DNA from 3 places in the Aeromicrobium sp. WCS2018Hpa-31 genome. Region 1 is predicted to be linked to each of the others. Evidence: predicted binding sites of a transcription regulator. Region 1 holds the regulator's gene; each other region holds the start of a gene.
The links. The regulator LexA, encoded in region 1, represses DNA repair genes until DNA is damaged. The targets are predictions, from matches to a motif close to TCGAACANNTGTTCGA.
Positions count from the first base shown of each region.

Region 2: the regulator LexA is predicted to act here: its motif matches at 2,315-2,330, upstream of RQG84_RS10505 (HNH endonuclease signature motif containing protein).
Region 3: the regulator LexA is predicted to act here: its motif matches at 2,035-2,050, upstream of RQG84_RS12645 (DUF222 domain-containing protein).

Region 1 covers NZ_JAVTJF010000010.1:100,992-104,894, forward strand. The annotation lists gene RQG84_RS14095 (hypothetical protein) at 1-1,274, opposite strand, end outside; gene lexA (transcriptional repressor LexA) at 1,581-2,357, opposite strand; gene RQG84_RS14105 (LysM domain-containing protein) at 2,737-3,126, shown strand; gene RQG84_RS14110 (glutamine amidotransferase-related protein) at 3,152-3,898, shown strand.
Region 2 covers NZ_JAVTJF010000007.1:58,029-61,931, forward strand. The annotation lists gene RQG84_RS10495 (MIP/aquaporin family protein) at 1-503, opposite strand, end outside; gene RQG84_RS10500 (hypothetical protein) at 744-1,019, shown strand; gene RQG84_RS10505 (HNH endonuclease signature motif containing protein) at 1,040-2,311, opposite strand; gene RQG84_RS10510 (hypothetical protein) at 2,541-3,272, opposite strand.
Region 3 covers NZ_JAVTJF010000009.1:17,853-21,755, forward strand. The annotation lists gene RQG84_RS12635 (type III pantothenate kinase) at 1-46, shown strand, start outside; gene RQG84_RS12640 (hypothetical protein) at 9-419, opposite strand; gene RQG84_RS12645 (DUF222 domain-containing protein) at 650-1,984, opposite strand; gene RQG84_RS12650 (TetR/AcrR family transcriptional regulator) at 2,139-2,930, shown strand; gene RQG84_RS12655 (CsbD family protein) at 3,069-3,242, shown strand; gene RQG84_RS12660 (CsbD family protein) at 3,356-3,526, shown strand; gene nhaA (Na+/H+ antiporter NhaA) at 3,613-3,903, opposite strand, start outside.

The sequences.
Region 1 (3,903 bases):
AGCTTGGTGGTCGCCCCTGGCAGCTTCCTCAGTGCGTCGCGGAGGTTGCGCTGGATGTGGAACAGGCTCGGGACCAGTCCGACGACCCCTGCGCCGTACTGCTTCGTCACCGCGTTGCTGATGGCTTCGGCGTTGTCGGCGACGATGAAGTCCGGGCGTTCGCCGAGCTCGTCCAGCACCAGCCGCCACGCCTGTTCGTTCGCGCGCGGGTAGGCGCGCGCCAGCCGGAGCCGGTACTCCCGACGCGGGTAGCTCATCGGGTCCTCGGCCGGGTGCCAGCGGACCTCGACGACCACCAGCAAGCTCCACTGGTTCCGCTCAAGGCGCCGCTGCTGGCCGCGCCGGCGACGGCCGGACAAAATGACCGGCTGCTCGTCGAGCAGCCAGGTGATGGGGGTGGCGAGCGCGGCGTTCGGTGCAGCGGCGAGCTGCTGGTCGTTCGCGGCGCGCTGCTGCCGGTCGCGGTCGCGCATCTGCTGCTCGACGGGGCGCCACAGCAGCGGTGCGTACTGCTCCACCAGGTCGGCGGCGAGGTGCCAGGCGGACTTGCCCTGCGCGGCGGTGTACGACTGCGCGGCCCCGGTCGCCTGCCCGTCGAGCAGCGCGCCGCCGCCATGGTGCTCGAGCAGGTGGCGGCTGGCTCGGTCGCGGTACTCGCGCATCATCAGCGACACCGCCGCGTAGCTGGCGCCCATCGAGAGCTCGTTCAGCGCCCGGGCGTACAACGCGAGCGTCCACGGGGTGTGCCGGGCGCCGGTGAGCGCGCCGCGGTGCGGGGAGAGCAGTTCGTCGCAAGTCGTGCAGCTCTCGACACCGACCTCGACGGCCTCCCGTGCCAGTGGCGGGGTGAAGGTGTGTGGCGCCGTGCCGTCGGCGGGGACACAGCGGTAGCGCTGCCGCTTCGTGGCGCCGCGGCCGTACACGCCCTGCCGGGTCACCTTCGAGACCGCGTGCTCGGGGCACCCCGGCGGGCGGTCGAGCGAGGTGAGCTGGGTGCCGGCCGCCGAGGCGAGCACCTGGAAGAAGTGCGAGCTGCCGTCGGGCCGGGTGCACCGGAACCGCCGCCAGGTGCCCGCCTTCGTCGTGCGCGTGCCTCGTCCCTGGACCCGGGCGTCGGCGTGCCACGGGTCAGGGCACCGCTGCCTCGGTGAGCGTCCAGCCTCGACCGCTCCGGCGGCCGGGGTGGTGAAGAAGTGCCGCTTTCCGGTCTCGGGCAGGCACTCGAACCGCTGCCGCGTGCCGGCCGCGGAGGCCCTGAGCCCACGGCGGCGCACCCGGCTCCCCGCGTGTGACGGGTCCGGGCACTGCGGTGCTGCTGCGTCGGTCAGTTGTCCTCCTGGCGGGACGTCTCCGCCAGACAGCGTGCCGGCGCCGGTCCTACCGGCAGTGCCGTCCTCGAGGTCGCGGGCGGCAACCACCAGCGACCCCCTCCGAACGCGAACCGGCCCTCCCGGGCCCTGACCGAAGGGTCAAGGCTACCGGGAGGGCCGGACAAGGCGCGCCCAAAACCACACTAAAAGCCGAACAGGCCCGGGTGGGAGGGGGCCCTTCGCGTCGTGCGAGTGAGCGGTCGACGGGAGTCAGAGTCGGCGCAGCACCGTGGTGACCTTGCCCAGGATCGTGGCGTGGTTGCCGTCGATGGGGGAGTAGTCGTCGTTGTGCGGCAGCAGCCAGATCTGGCCGTCCTTGCGCTGGAACGTCTTGACCGTGGCCTCGCCGTCGAGCATGGCGGCGACGATCTCGCCGTTCTCGGCGACCGGCTGCTGGCGGACGACCACGTAGTCGCCGTCGCAGATCGCCGCGTCGACCATGGAGTCGCCGCGCACCTCGAGCAGGAACAGCGTGCCGTCGCCGACCAGGGAGCGGGGGAGCGGGAAGATCTCCTCGACCTGCTCCTCGGCCAGGATCGGACCGCCCGCGGCGATGCGACCGAGCATGGGCACGTACGTGGCCTCGGGGCGCTGGTCGCCGAAGCCGGTCTCGTCGACCTCGGAGTCGTCGGCCGAGCTGAGCGTGCGCCGCGCCTTGACCACCTCGGGCAGGAAGATCTCGATCGCGCGCGGGCGATTCGGGTCGCGCTTGACGTAGCCGAGACGCTCGAGGACCCGCAACTGGTGGGCGACCGAGGAGGTGCTGGCCAGGCCGACGGCGCCACCGATCTCGCGCATGCTGGGCGGGTAGCCGCGCTGCTCGATCTGGTCGCGCATGAAGTGCAGGATCTTCTGCTGCCGGCCGGTGAGGCCGGTCATCTCGTCGACGGGACCGTCGGGCAGCTCACGCACGGAGTTGCGTGAACCCTTCGGGCGGCCCCGACGCGGCGCGTCGGCGGAGGGGTCGAGGGTGCTGTCGTCGCTCATGGTCCCCACGCTAGACCTCTGCGGGGACGTTTACAAACACATGTTCGACAGCGTGTCGCGCGTTCGAATGCCGTGCTCGACGGCCCCGCAACCGTCCTGAGACGGCGGCCACGCGCGTGCGACGCGTCACAGTCGAACACCGTGTCGAAGATTCTTTCACTGGAATTGCAGGCGAGTGGCGGTCCTGTTCGGATTCCTGTTCGAAAGGGGGCTGCTTTTGTCGGCGCCTTCCCCTACTGTCGTACACGTGTTCGATCGAACATCTGTTCGTCGGATCCGCGGAGCACCACCGCCCCCGGAGCATCGACGTTCGAATGACATCGACAGGTGCTCGATCGACACACCAAGACTCCTTCCTCTCCCTTCCCCGGAGGTCACCATGAGCACCATCACCGTCTACGAGACCAGCCGCTTCGCCCCGTCGTTCTCCCGTGGGATCGCCTCGGCTCCGCGCAGCACCACCGAGCCGGCCGCGGTCCGGCTGACCCGTCGGGGCCGCCTCGTGCTCCTGCTCGCCGTCATCGCGGCGCTGGCGGTCACGGTCGTCGCTCTCGGCTCGTCCACCGTCGCCACCTCCGACGCCGGTGCGGTCCCGGCCACCACGGTCGTCACCGTGCAGGAGGGGCAGACGCTCTGGCAGATCGCCGCCGACGCCAACCCCGAGGGCGACGTGCGCGACACGGTCGACGACATCATGCGCATGAACTCGCTGCCCAGCGCCGGTGCGCTGCAGCTCGGCTCCGACCTCGCGGTGCCCGTCTACGAGTGACGGGCCCGTCCGGCACCATGGGGGCATGAACGACGCCCCTACCCCGGCGGACCCGACCTCGTCGGGCCGCCCTCTGCAGGTGCACGTGCTGGCCGACGACACCGACCGCTCCGGCGGCTACGTCACGGAGCGGCTGCGGGAGCACGGCGCCGAGCTGACCTGGATCGACCGCGACACGATCGACTCCCCGTGGTCGGCGACCGGCGTAGACCTGGTCCTGAGCCTCGGCTCGGAGCGCTCGGCGCACGAGCCCCGCTGGGCCCACGTCGTGGAAGCGGAGTCCGACGTCGTGCGGGTGGCGCTCGGCTCCGGCGTCCCCGTGATGGCCATCTGCTACGGCGCCCAGCTCGTGGCCCGTGCCCTCGGCGGCACGTCGTACCGCGGCGACGGTGCCGAGATCGGGTGGCGCCGCGTCGACACGCTCGACGACGTCCTCTGCCCGGAGGGGCCGTGGGGCCAGTTCCACCAGGACGTGCTGAGCCCGCCGCCCACGGCGCGGGTGATCGGCAGCTCCTGGTTCGGCCCGCAGTGCTTCGTCGACGAAGCCTTCGGTGCCCGCGTGATCGCCTGGCAGTTCCATCCCGAGGTGACGCCGGAGACGTTCAGCCGCTGGGTCGACGAGAGCGCCGACCTGGTGCGGGTGAGCGGCTCCGAACCCGGTGAGCTGAAGCGTCAGGCGCTCGCGAACGCGACGCGCAGCCGTCTCGCCGCGTTCGCGCTCGTCGACGCCGCCCTCGAGCACCTGGGCGTGGCGGTGCCGCGCCCGATCTGAGGGGC
Region 2 (3,903 bases), on a different contig from region 1:
GCCAGGGGGCCGAGCTCGGTGGGTGTCTTGCCGAACGCGATGATCACGAACACGAGGACGAAGGTGCCGATGATCTCGGTGATGAGGTTGGAGGACGTGCGCGCGATCTGCGGTGCGGTGCAGAAGACGCCGAGCTTGTCGTCCGGATCGCTCTCCGGGGCGTCGAACTGGTCGCGGTAGGCCAGCCAGCACAGCGTGGCGCCGAGGAAGGCGCCGAGCAGCTGGGCGGCGAGGTACACCAGCACCTTGACGGCGGTGTTGCCGCCGAGGTCGTCGCCGGACGCGACGAGACCCAGTGTCACGGCGGGGTTGATGTGCGCGCCGGACTTGTAGGCGACGTAGACGCCGGCGAACACCGCCAGGCCCCAGCCGAAGCTGACCATCAGGAAGCCGCCGGCGTTGCCGTTCGTCTTGGCCAGCGCGACGTTCGCGACGACGCCGCAGCCGAGCAGCAGGAGCGTGGCGGTGCCCATGACCTCGGGCAGGAAGATGTCTGTGAGCACGTGGTCCCCCCGGCCGACCCGACAGACTCGTAGCCCGCTCGGTGCGGACGTCCCCCGAGACGCCTCGGTCGGTGTGGGTCGAGCCTATCGTGACCCCCGTCACATCGCGGTGTGGGTGCGGCGTCGCCGGGACCGGGAGGATGTTCCAGGTCAGGGAGTCGAGCCGTCGGGTCGTGACCTCCGGGGTTGCGCGCTCGTTGGGGGTGATGACATCGATCGGGGGTCGCGAGGAGGTCGTCGGTGCCCGTCCTGACCTTCGACATGCCTGCGGACTCCGGGGCGAGCCTGTGCGTGTCGACGCGACTGCTCGTGCGGGCCCCCGAGGTCGAGCTGTGCTGGCTCGAGGGTGACGAGGGCGTCCTGGTGCTGCGCCTGGAGTGCGACGAGAGCGACGTCGCGGTCCTTCGGCACCACGTGCTGACGGCTCACCCAGCAGTCGTGGACGCGGCGTCGCCGGGGGAGGGTCCTCCGGCACGTCCCGAGGCGCGGCGCGGCGTCGGTCGGCATCGGCGCTGACGTCGGCTGTAGACGCCTCGTCAGGCGGCGACGTACTCGAAGGCCCCCGTGGCTGGGTAGTGCTCGGCGAGCACGACGACGGGTTCGGTCCTCCTCGTCCAGGCGCGGGTGAAGGCGGTGCGTCCGGGCACGGCGCGTGTGGGCAGGTGCCATCGGGTGGTGCCGTCCTCGTCGTGGTCGACGGGGAGTGCTCCGCGGGTCTTGAGTCCGTGGTGGGGGCGACATCGTGGGTGGAGGTTGCCTGCGGTGGTGGGTCCGCGGTCTGGGTGGTCGGGGTCGAAGGGTTGCTGGTGGTCGAGGTCGCACGCTTCTGCTGGTTTGTCGCAGGTGGGGATGTCGCAGACGCCGTCGACGAGCTCGAGGGCGCGGCGGAGTGGGGCGGTGGGGAAGCGGCCGAGCTCGGTGACGTCGAGGATGCCGCCGGCCTCGTCGGTCAGGAGGCGACTGAACAGCGTGCCGGGCTGCGTGGCGAGCTCGCGGACCAGTGTGGGGTCGATGGCGTGCTGGCCGTCGCCGGTGACGGCGGGTTCGTCGTCCAGGCCCAGCAGGGTGGCCAGGGAGACGGTGATCCCGACGTGGAACCGGCCCCGGCCGGGGGCGTCCGCGGTGCGACCCAGGAGCCGGTCGGTCAGGACGTCGGCGCGGGCCTGGGACAACCGTCGGTCGTCGTCGGGGTCGTCGGCACGTTGCGCTTTGGCGGCCAGGGACAGCTTGCGCTCGATCAGCAGGGCGTCGTGGGTCGGGATGAACGCCTGGAGCAGGCTCATCCCGTCGTCCATCGCCGTGATGGTCACGTGGCGCTGGGCGGTCGCCTCGCGGCGGCGCCGTGCAACGTTCTCGGCCTCGACCCGTGCCACGAACCGGCGCAGCCAGCCCTTGAGCTGGGACAGCGTGTGGGTCGTGGCGTAGGGGACCACGGACTCGTCGAGCAGCTCCACCGACGCGACCTCGTGCAGGCGCCACCGGGCCGAGGCGATCGCGCGGGCCTTCGCCCGATCGAGCTCACCGTCGCTGTGGGCGGCCCACACCGTCGGCAGGCCCGCCGTGAGGGTCCTGGTCGTCGCGACCAGGTGCGCGACGAATCCCGACGCGACCTCGAGCTCGACCGCGACCTCCAGGATCGCGACCTGGCGGGCGTCCTCGGCCGAAGCAGCGCTCCGCCCGGCCGCGACCGCGTCGGACCGACGACCCTCCACGAACGCCAGCACCGTCGCAGCCTGCGCAGCCTCGGCCCGCCACAGCACCCGCGACGCATCCGTCGCGAGGCCGAGGAGAGAGTCCGTCGAGGTCATGTAACGAACATAGATTCGACGTCCGACACCGAGTTTCGCCGCGTTCGCCTCGGTGCCAAAAGCATCGGGGGGAGTGGAGCTACCCGTCCGCGCTTCTCAGGCTCACGTCGAGGCGGGTCATGAGTCGGGCGACCGGAGTGCGACCCGTCGGCGCCGGGGGATAGCGGCGCAGGATCGCCACGAGCGCGGGGGAGACGAGGCGTCGGGTGTCGTCGCCGCGGGAGTCGACTCAGGCGTCCTCGGCCGAGGTCGAGGCGCGCTGCTCCACGGCGATGAAGACCTTCACGCTGTCGTACGTCGCCACGTCCGTCGGTGCGAGACGCACGTCGGCCTCGCTGCGAGCCGCTAGACGTGTCGGCTCGCCGACAGGGGAGACCGTGAGAGCTTGTTGCGACTCCCCCTCGGCGGGGCGGTTCCAGGTGATCCCCACGAGGCGGACCACGTAGTCGCTTCTGCCGGGATTGCTCACCCTGGCCGTGCGAGCCTCGTACGGACGGTCGACCGGCTCTCCCTGGGCATCCAGGAAGTCGACCTCGGGATAGGCCGTCCCGGCGTCCTCGGCGGTGCGCATCCCTTCGACCGTGACCTCGACGTCCTCCACGTCGCCGGACCCGGGGCCCTCGAAACGCAGGATGTCGAGCACCTCGTAGTTCGCCGGCGCGACGACCAGACCTCGATCGCTTCCGAACACCGTGGTCACCGAGACATCGGTCATCGGCTCCGAGTCCGAGTCAAGTGCCACGAAGGACAGGGTCGGAGCTGCGGAGAGGGTCCTGGACGTGTTGGTGATCGTGAGCGTCTGGTCGATCGTTCCCTCGTCGGAGACGCCGGAGTAGGCGAACCGCAGGTCGACCGCATCGTCTGCGGGCTGGTTGGTGGAGCTCTCACTCGGGTCGTTCGACCCGGTGCAGCCGGCGAGGGCGAGCGACAGCAACGCGACGGTGATCGTTGTCCTGAACATCGTGCGACTCTAGAGGCCGGATCGTCCCTCGGCTCGCCTGGACGGAGCGAGCACGGCTTCGCTGGGTGGTTCGGGTGCGCCCGGGAGTGGAGGAGCGCACTTGACAGTTGACAGATGGGTTGTCACTTTTGCCAGGGTTCTGTCGTCCGAGTTCCCCGCAGTGACGTCTAGACCCCGACTCCGCGATTGTCAGATTGGTTGTCACGGATCGCTGGACCAGCGGGTCTGGGTCAAGTTTGTCACTTAATTTGTCGCGTCTGGGCGCGTCCAGACGGAGGGTTGGGTTACGACCACCATTGAGGCGCTGATCCAACCGTGAATCGCCTAGCGAGGTGCCACTCGTCATGCTGGTCGGGAATGTCGCGTTCGCTGAACTCGCGAGGCGGTTCGACGGACAGGCGGCTGTCTAGCCGAGATGCTCGGGCACTGGCGTCGATAGGAAGCTGAAGATTGAGATCGATCTTCCGTGCTCGAAGGAGAGGGTCCCCCTCACCGGGGTCAAGTACGTGTTCCCCGCGAAGACGGAGTTCTCCCGGACCGCTGACTGCGACACTTGAAGTACTCGAACGCCACGGGACCTCTCGATGAACCTGCCCCGGCTTGGCGACATTCACAACATAGGGAGCGCGTT
Region 3 (3,903 bases), on a different contig from region 1:
GCTGACCCTCACCGGTCTGCGTCTGGTGCACGAGAAGAACCACTGAGCCACGCGGGCCACCACGCCGCCCGTCGGTCGCCCCGCCCACGAGGAGCAGGCCCTGCCGGAGGTGCACCCGCTGCCGGACGTGCGCCGAGCTCGACGAGGTGGGCTTCCAGCGCCGTGAGCCCCGCGGCCCGGGCCGCCTCGACCGGGGTGGTCTCGTCCAGCTCGGAGGCCAGCGTCGGGTCGGCCCCGTGGGCGAGCAGCTCCCGAGCCACCGCATCCTGACCGGCCAGGATGCTGGTCACCAGCGCGGTGGACTGCAGCTCGGGGTGCACGTAGTCGGGGTCGACGCCCCGCTCCAGGTGGAAGCGCACCAGCTCGACGTCGCCGCCCACGGCGGCGGCGAACATGTCCTTGAAGTCCCCGCCCGACATGGGCACTCCCTTCGTCGCCGCGAGTCTAGGGGCGACCGGGCCGGCCGAGCCGCTGCGGCGTGCCCGCCCCGCCGGCGCGGGCGACCACGCTTCCCGAGCCTCCCGGTGGTCGAGTGCCTCCACGAGCGTCAGCGAGGGGAGGTGTATCGAGACCACTCCGGGCGGCTCAGCGATGCGCGGGCAGCACGAGCACCCCCGACCGATGGGTCGGGGTGTCGTGGGTGTGGTGGTCAGGGTCGGCAGCGTTGGTTGCGTTGCCAGGTGTCGGAGCCGGGGAGCTTCCACTCGACGTGTCCGTCGTCGGGGTTGATGCGGCCGATCCAGCCCTGTTCGTGGGCTCGGTGGTGGTGGAACGGGCAGAGCAGTGCGCCGTCTCTGATGTCGGTGGTCTTGGAGATCGCGTACGGATTCAGGTGATGGGCCTCGGTCCATCTGGCGTCGCGGTCGCAACCTGGTGTCGTGCATCCCATGTCGCGCTTCTCCATGGCCCGGCGTGAGCTGCGGTTGAAGTACCGGTTGGCGGAGCCGAGGTCGAGGGGCAGGGGCTTGCCGTTCAACACCATGGGCACGATCTGCGCGGAGCAGGCGAGCCGGCGGGCTTCGCCGGCGCTGATGCGGGTGCCGTCGGAGAGTCCGGCGGCCTTGATGCCGCCCATGAGGGTGTCGAGGTCCAGGTTGACGGTGACGACCGCACTCACACCACCGTTGGACGGGAGCTGGTCGGCGGGGAGGTGCTCGACCAGGGTGGCGAAGGCGTGGCCGAGGCGCTGGGGGTAGGACTGCCCGAAGCCAATCTCGTCCATCTCGCCAGTGGCGGCGTTGACGGTCCCGACCTCCTGGTGAGGTGCGGCGAGTGCGTCGAGGGCGGTCTTGAGCATCGCGCCCTGGGCTTCGGGGAGGGTGAAGCGTCCGGTGACGGTGCCGTCGTTGTTGTCCCACATCGAGAACGACGTCTTCGCCCGGGCGGCTTCTTCCTTCTTCCGCAGGATCTCGTCTTCGTCGGCGTCGACCTCCTCGGTCTTCGCCTTGTAGACCTCGGTGATCCGCGCCGCCCTGCGGCGCAGGTCCTTCAGAGTCAGCCGCTGCGCGTCCTTCAGCAAGGTCTCTTCGCACCGCTCACGCTGCTCGGGGGTCACGTCGTCGGGCAGCTTGGCCAACGCGCGGGAGATCAGGTCGGCCTGCTTGGTGCTGATCACCCCGGACGCGAGCGCGTTCTCGATGAGGGTGGTCTGCTCCTCGATCCGCTGCGCCGTGTTCACCAGGGCATCGGCCCCGCCGCGGTCCCCACCGAAGTCGAACGAGATCGTCGCGCCGGTCGAGGTTCCCGCCCCCGGTCGCGGTCCGTCACCGTTCGCCGTGGCCTTGCGGGCCTTCTCCAGCACACGCGCCGCGGCCATCTTGTGGGCCGAGAGCCGTGCTTCGGCGCGACCGATCTCGGCGAGGAGTCGTCGGACCTCGGTGGGGTCCAGGCCGTCCCACGCGCTGGTGGGGACCGTGTCGAGAAGAGCGTGGAGTCCGTGCACGCACGACGGCACCGGGTGGGTGTCGAGTGCGGCGACGCTCATGCTTCCTCCTGCTGATCTATCCCGATTCTAGAGGCAGGATCAGACAGGAAACAAGCACATGTTCGAATACGTGACGAAAGCCCCGGAACCCCCGAGTCCTTCGGCGCCGGCACTCCGGGTCGTTGGCCCCGCCCCTCCGTGGCACGATCCCCCCATGGCCTCCACGACCTCCCGACGCGGCACGCTGACGCGCCGCAAGATCGCCGAGGCCGCCCTGCGGTTGATCGACGACGAGGGCATCGGGTCGGCCTCGATGCGGGGGATCGCCAAGCGTCTGGGCGTCGAGGCGATGAGCCTCTACAAGCACGTCGGCACCCGCGACGAGCTGCTCGACGCGGTCGTCGACCTGGTGGTGGCCGAGCTGGACGCCGACCCCGAGGTGCTGCGCGTGGCCGAGAACGGCTGGCGCGACTACCTGGAGCGGCTCGCGCGCGGTGTCCGCCGCTACGCGATGGCGCACCCGCACGCCTTCCCGATCGTGGCCACGCGACCGTCGGAGGCGCCGTGGATCAACCCGCCGCTGCGGTCCCTGACCTGGATCGAGTCGGTGCTCGAGGCGCTGCAGGCGGAGGGCTTCGACGACGACCAGGTGGTGTTCGCCTACCGGTCGTTCAACAGCTTCCTGCTGGGCTACCTGCTCATGGAGACGGGGGCGCGGACGCTGCGCGACCCGCAGGACGGCGACGGATCGTTCTCCGCGGGCGCCGAAGCCGCGGAGCCCGTGCCCGGGGGGCTCACCCCCACGCGCGACGACGAGGAGCAGGAGGCGGTGGCGGAGGCCGAGACGCCCCTGGAGATCCTCGACCCGTCCGGCGCGGTGGACGAGGCGACGTACCCGACGATCCACCGGCTGGCTGCCGGTCTGGCGGCCGACCGCTACGCCGAGGAGTTCGACCGCGCCCTGCAGGAGATGCTCGACGGCATCGCCTCGCGTCTCGCCGACTGACCTGCTCGCCGACCGGGTCGCGAGCGCGCCCCCGTTCGTGACCGAGGTCGCACGACACTCGTCTTGTGGGCCGCAGGCTTACGGCGTAAGGTTTACAACGTAAGCCACCCCGTTCCCCCACCCGAGAAGGAGAGTTCCATGAGCTTCATCGACAAGGCCAAGAACACCGCGGAGAAGGTCACCGGCGAGGTCAAGGAGGCCGTCGGCAAGGCGACCGACAACAAGGACCTCGAGGCCGAGGGCAAGAAGGACCAGACCAAGGGCTCGATCAAGAACGTGGGCGAGGACGTCAAGGACGCCTTCAAGAAGTAAACGCGTGTCACTGAGAAGTCACTGAACGTTCATCGGGCAGCGCTCGTTGGAGTTGCAGCGACTTCCAGCCGTCGTACCGTCGAAGTGTCACCCACCGATCCAGGAGGATCATCATGAGCTTCATCGACAAGGCCAAGAACACCGCTGAGAAGGTCGCCGGCGAGGTCAAGGAGAACGTCGGCAAGGCCACCGACAACAAGGACCTCGAGGCCGAGGGCAAGAAGGACCAGGCGTCCGGCTCGGTCAAGAACGCCGGCGAGAACGTCAAGGACGCCTTCAAGTGATCCTTGCTCGCTGAGCATCCGGCGAAGCCCGGTCACCGTCACGACGGCGACCGGGCTTTTCTGTGCCCGCACGTGCGGGCACGGACTCAGCGGCCCCGGCTGGCGTCGAGGGCGGCGATGAGCGTGGGCGCGTCCCACTGGCCGCCGTGCCGGGCGGTGCCGATGAAGAACGTCGGCGTCCCGGACACGTCCATGAGGTCGGCGTCGTCCTCGTCCTCGCGCACACGTCGGCGCACCGGGTCGGAGTCGAGGTCGGCCTCGAAGCGCTCGAGGTCCAGGCCGATCTCGTCGGCGTAGCGGAGCAGGTCGAGCCGCTCCAGCTGCGCCTGGTTGGCCCACAGCAGGCGGGCGTAGTCGAAGTGCCGACCCTGCAGGTA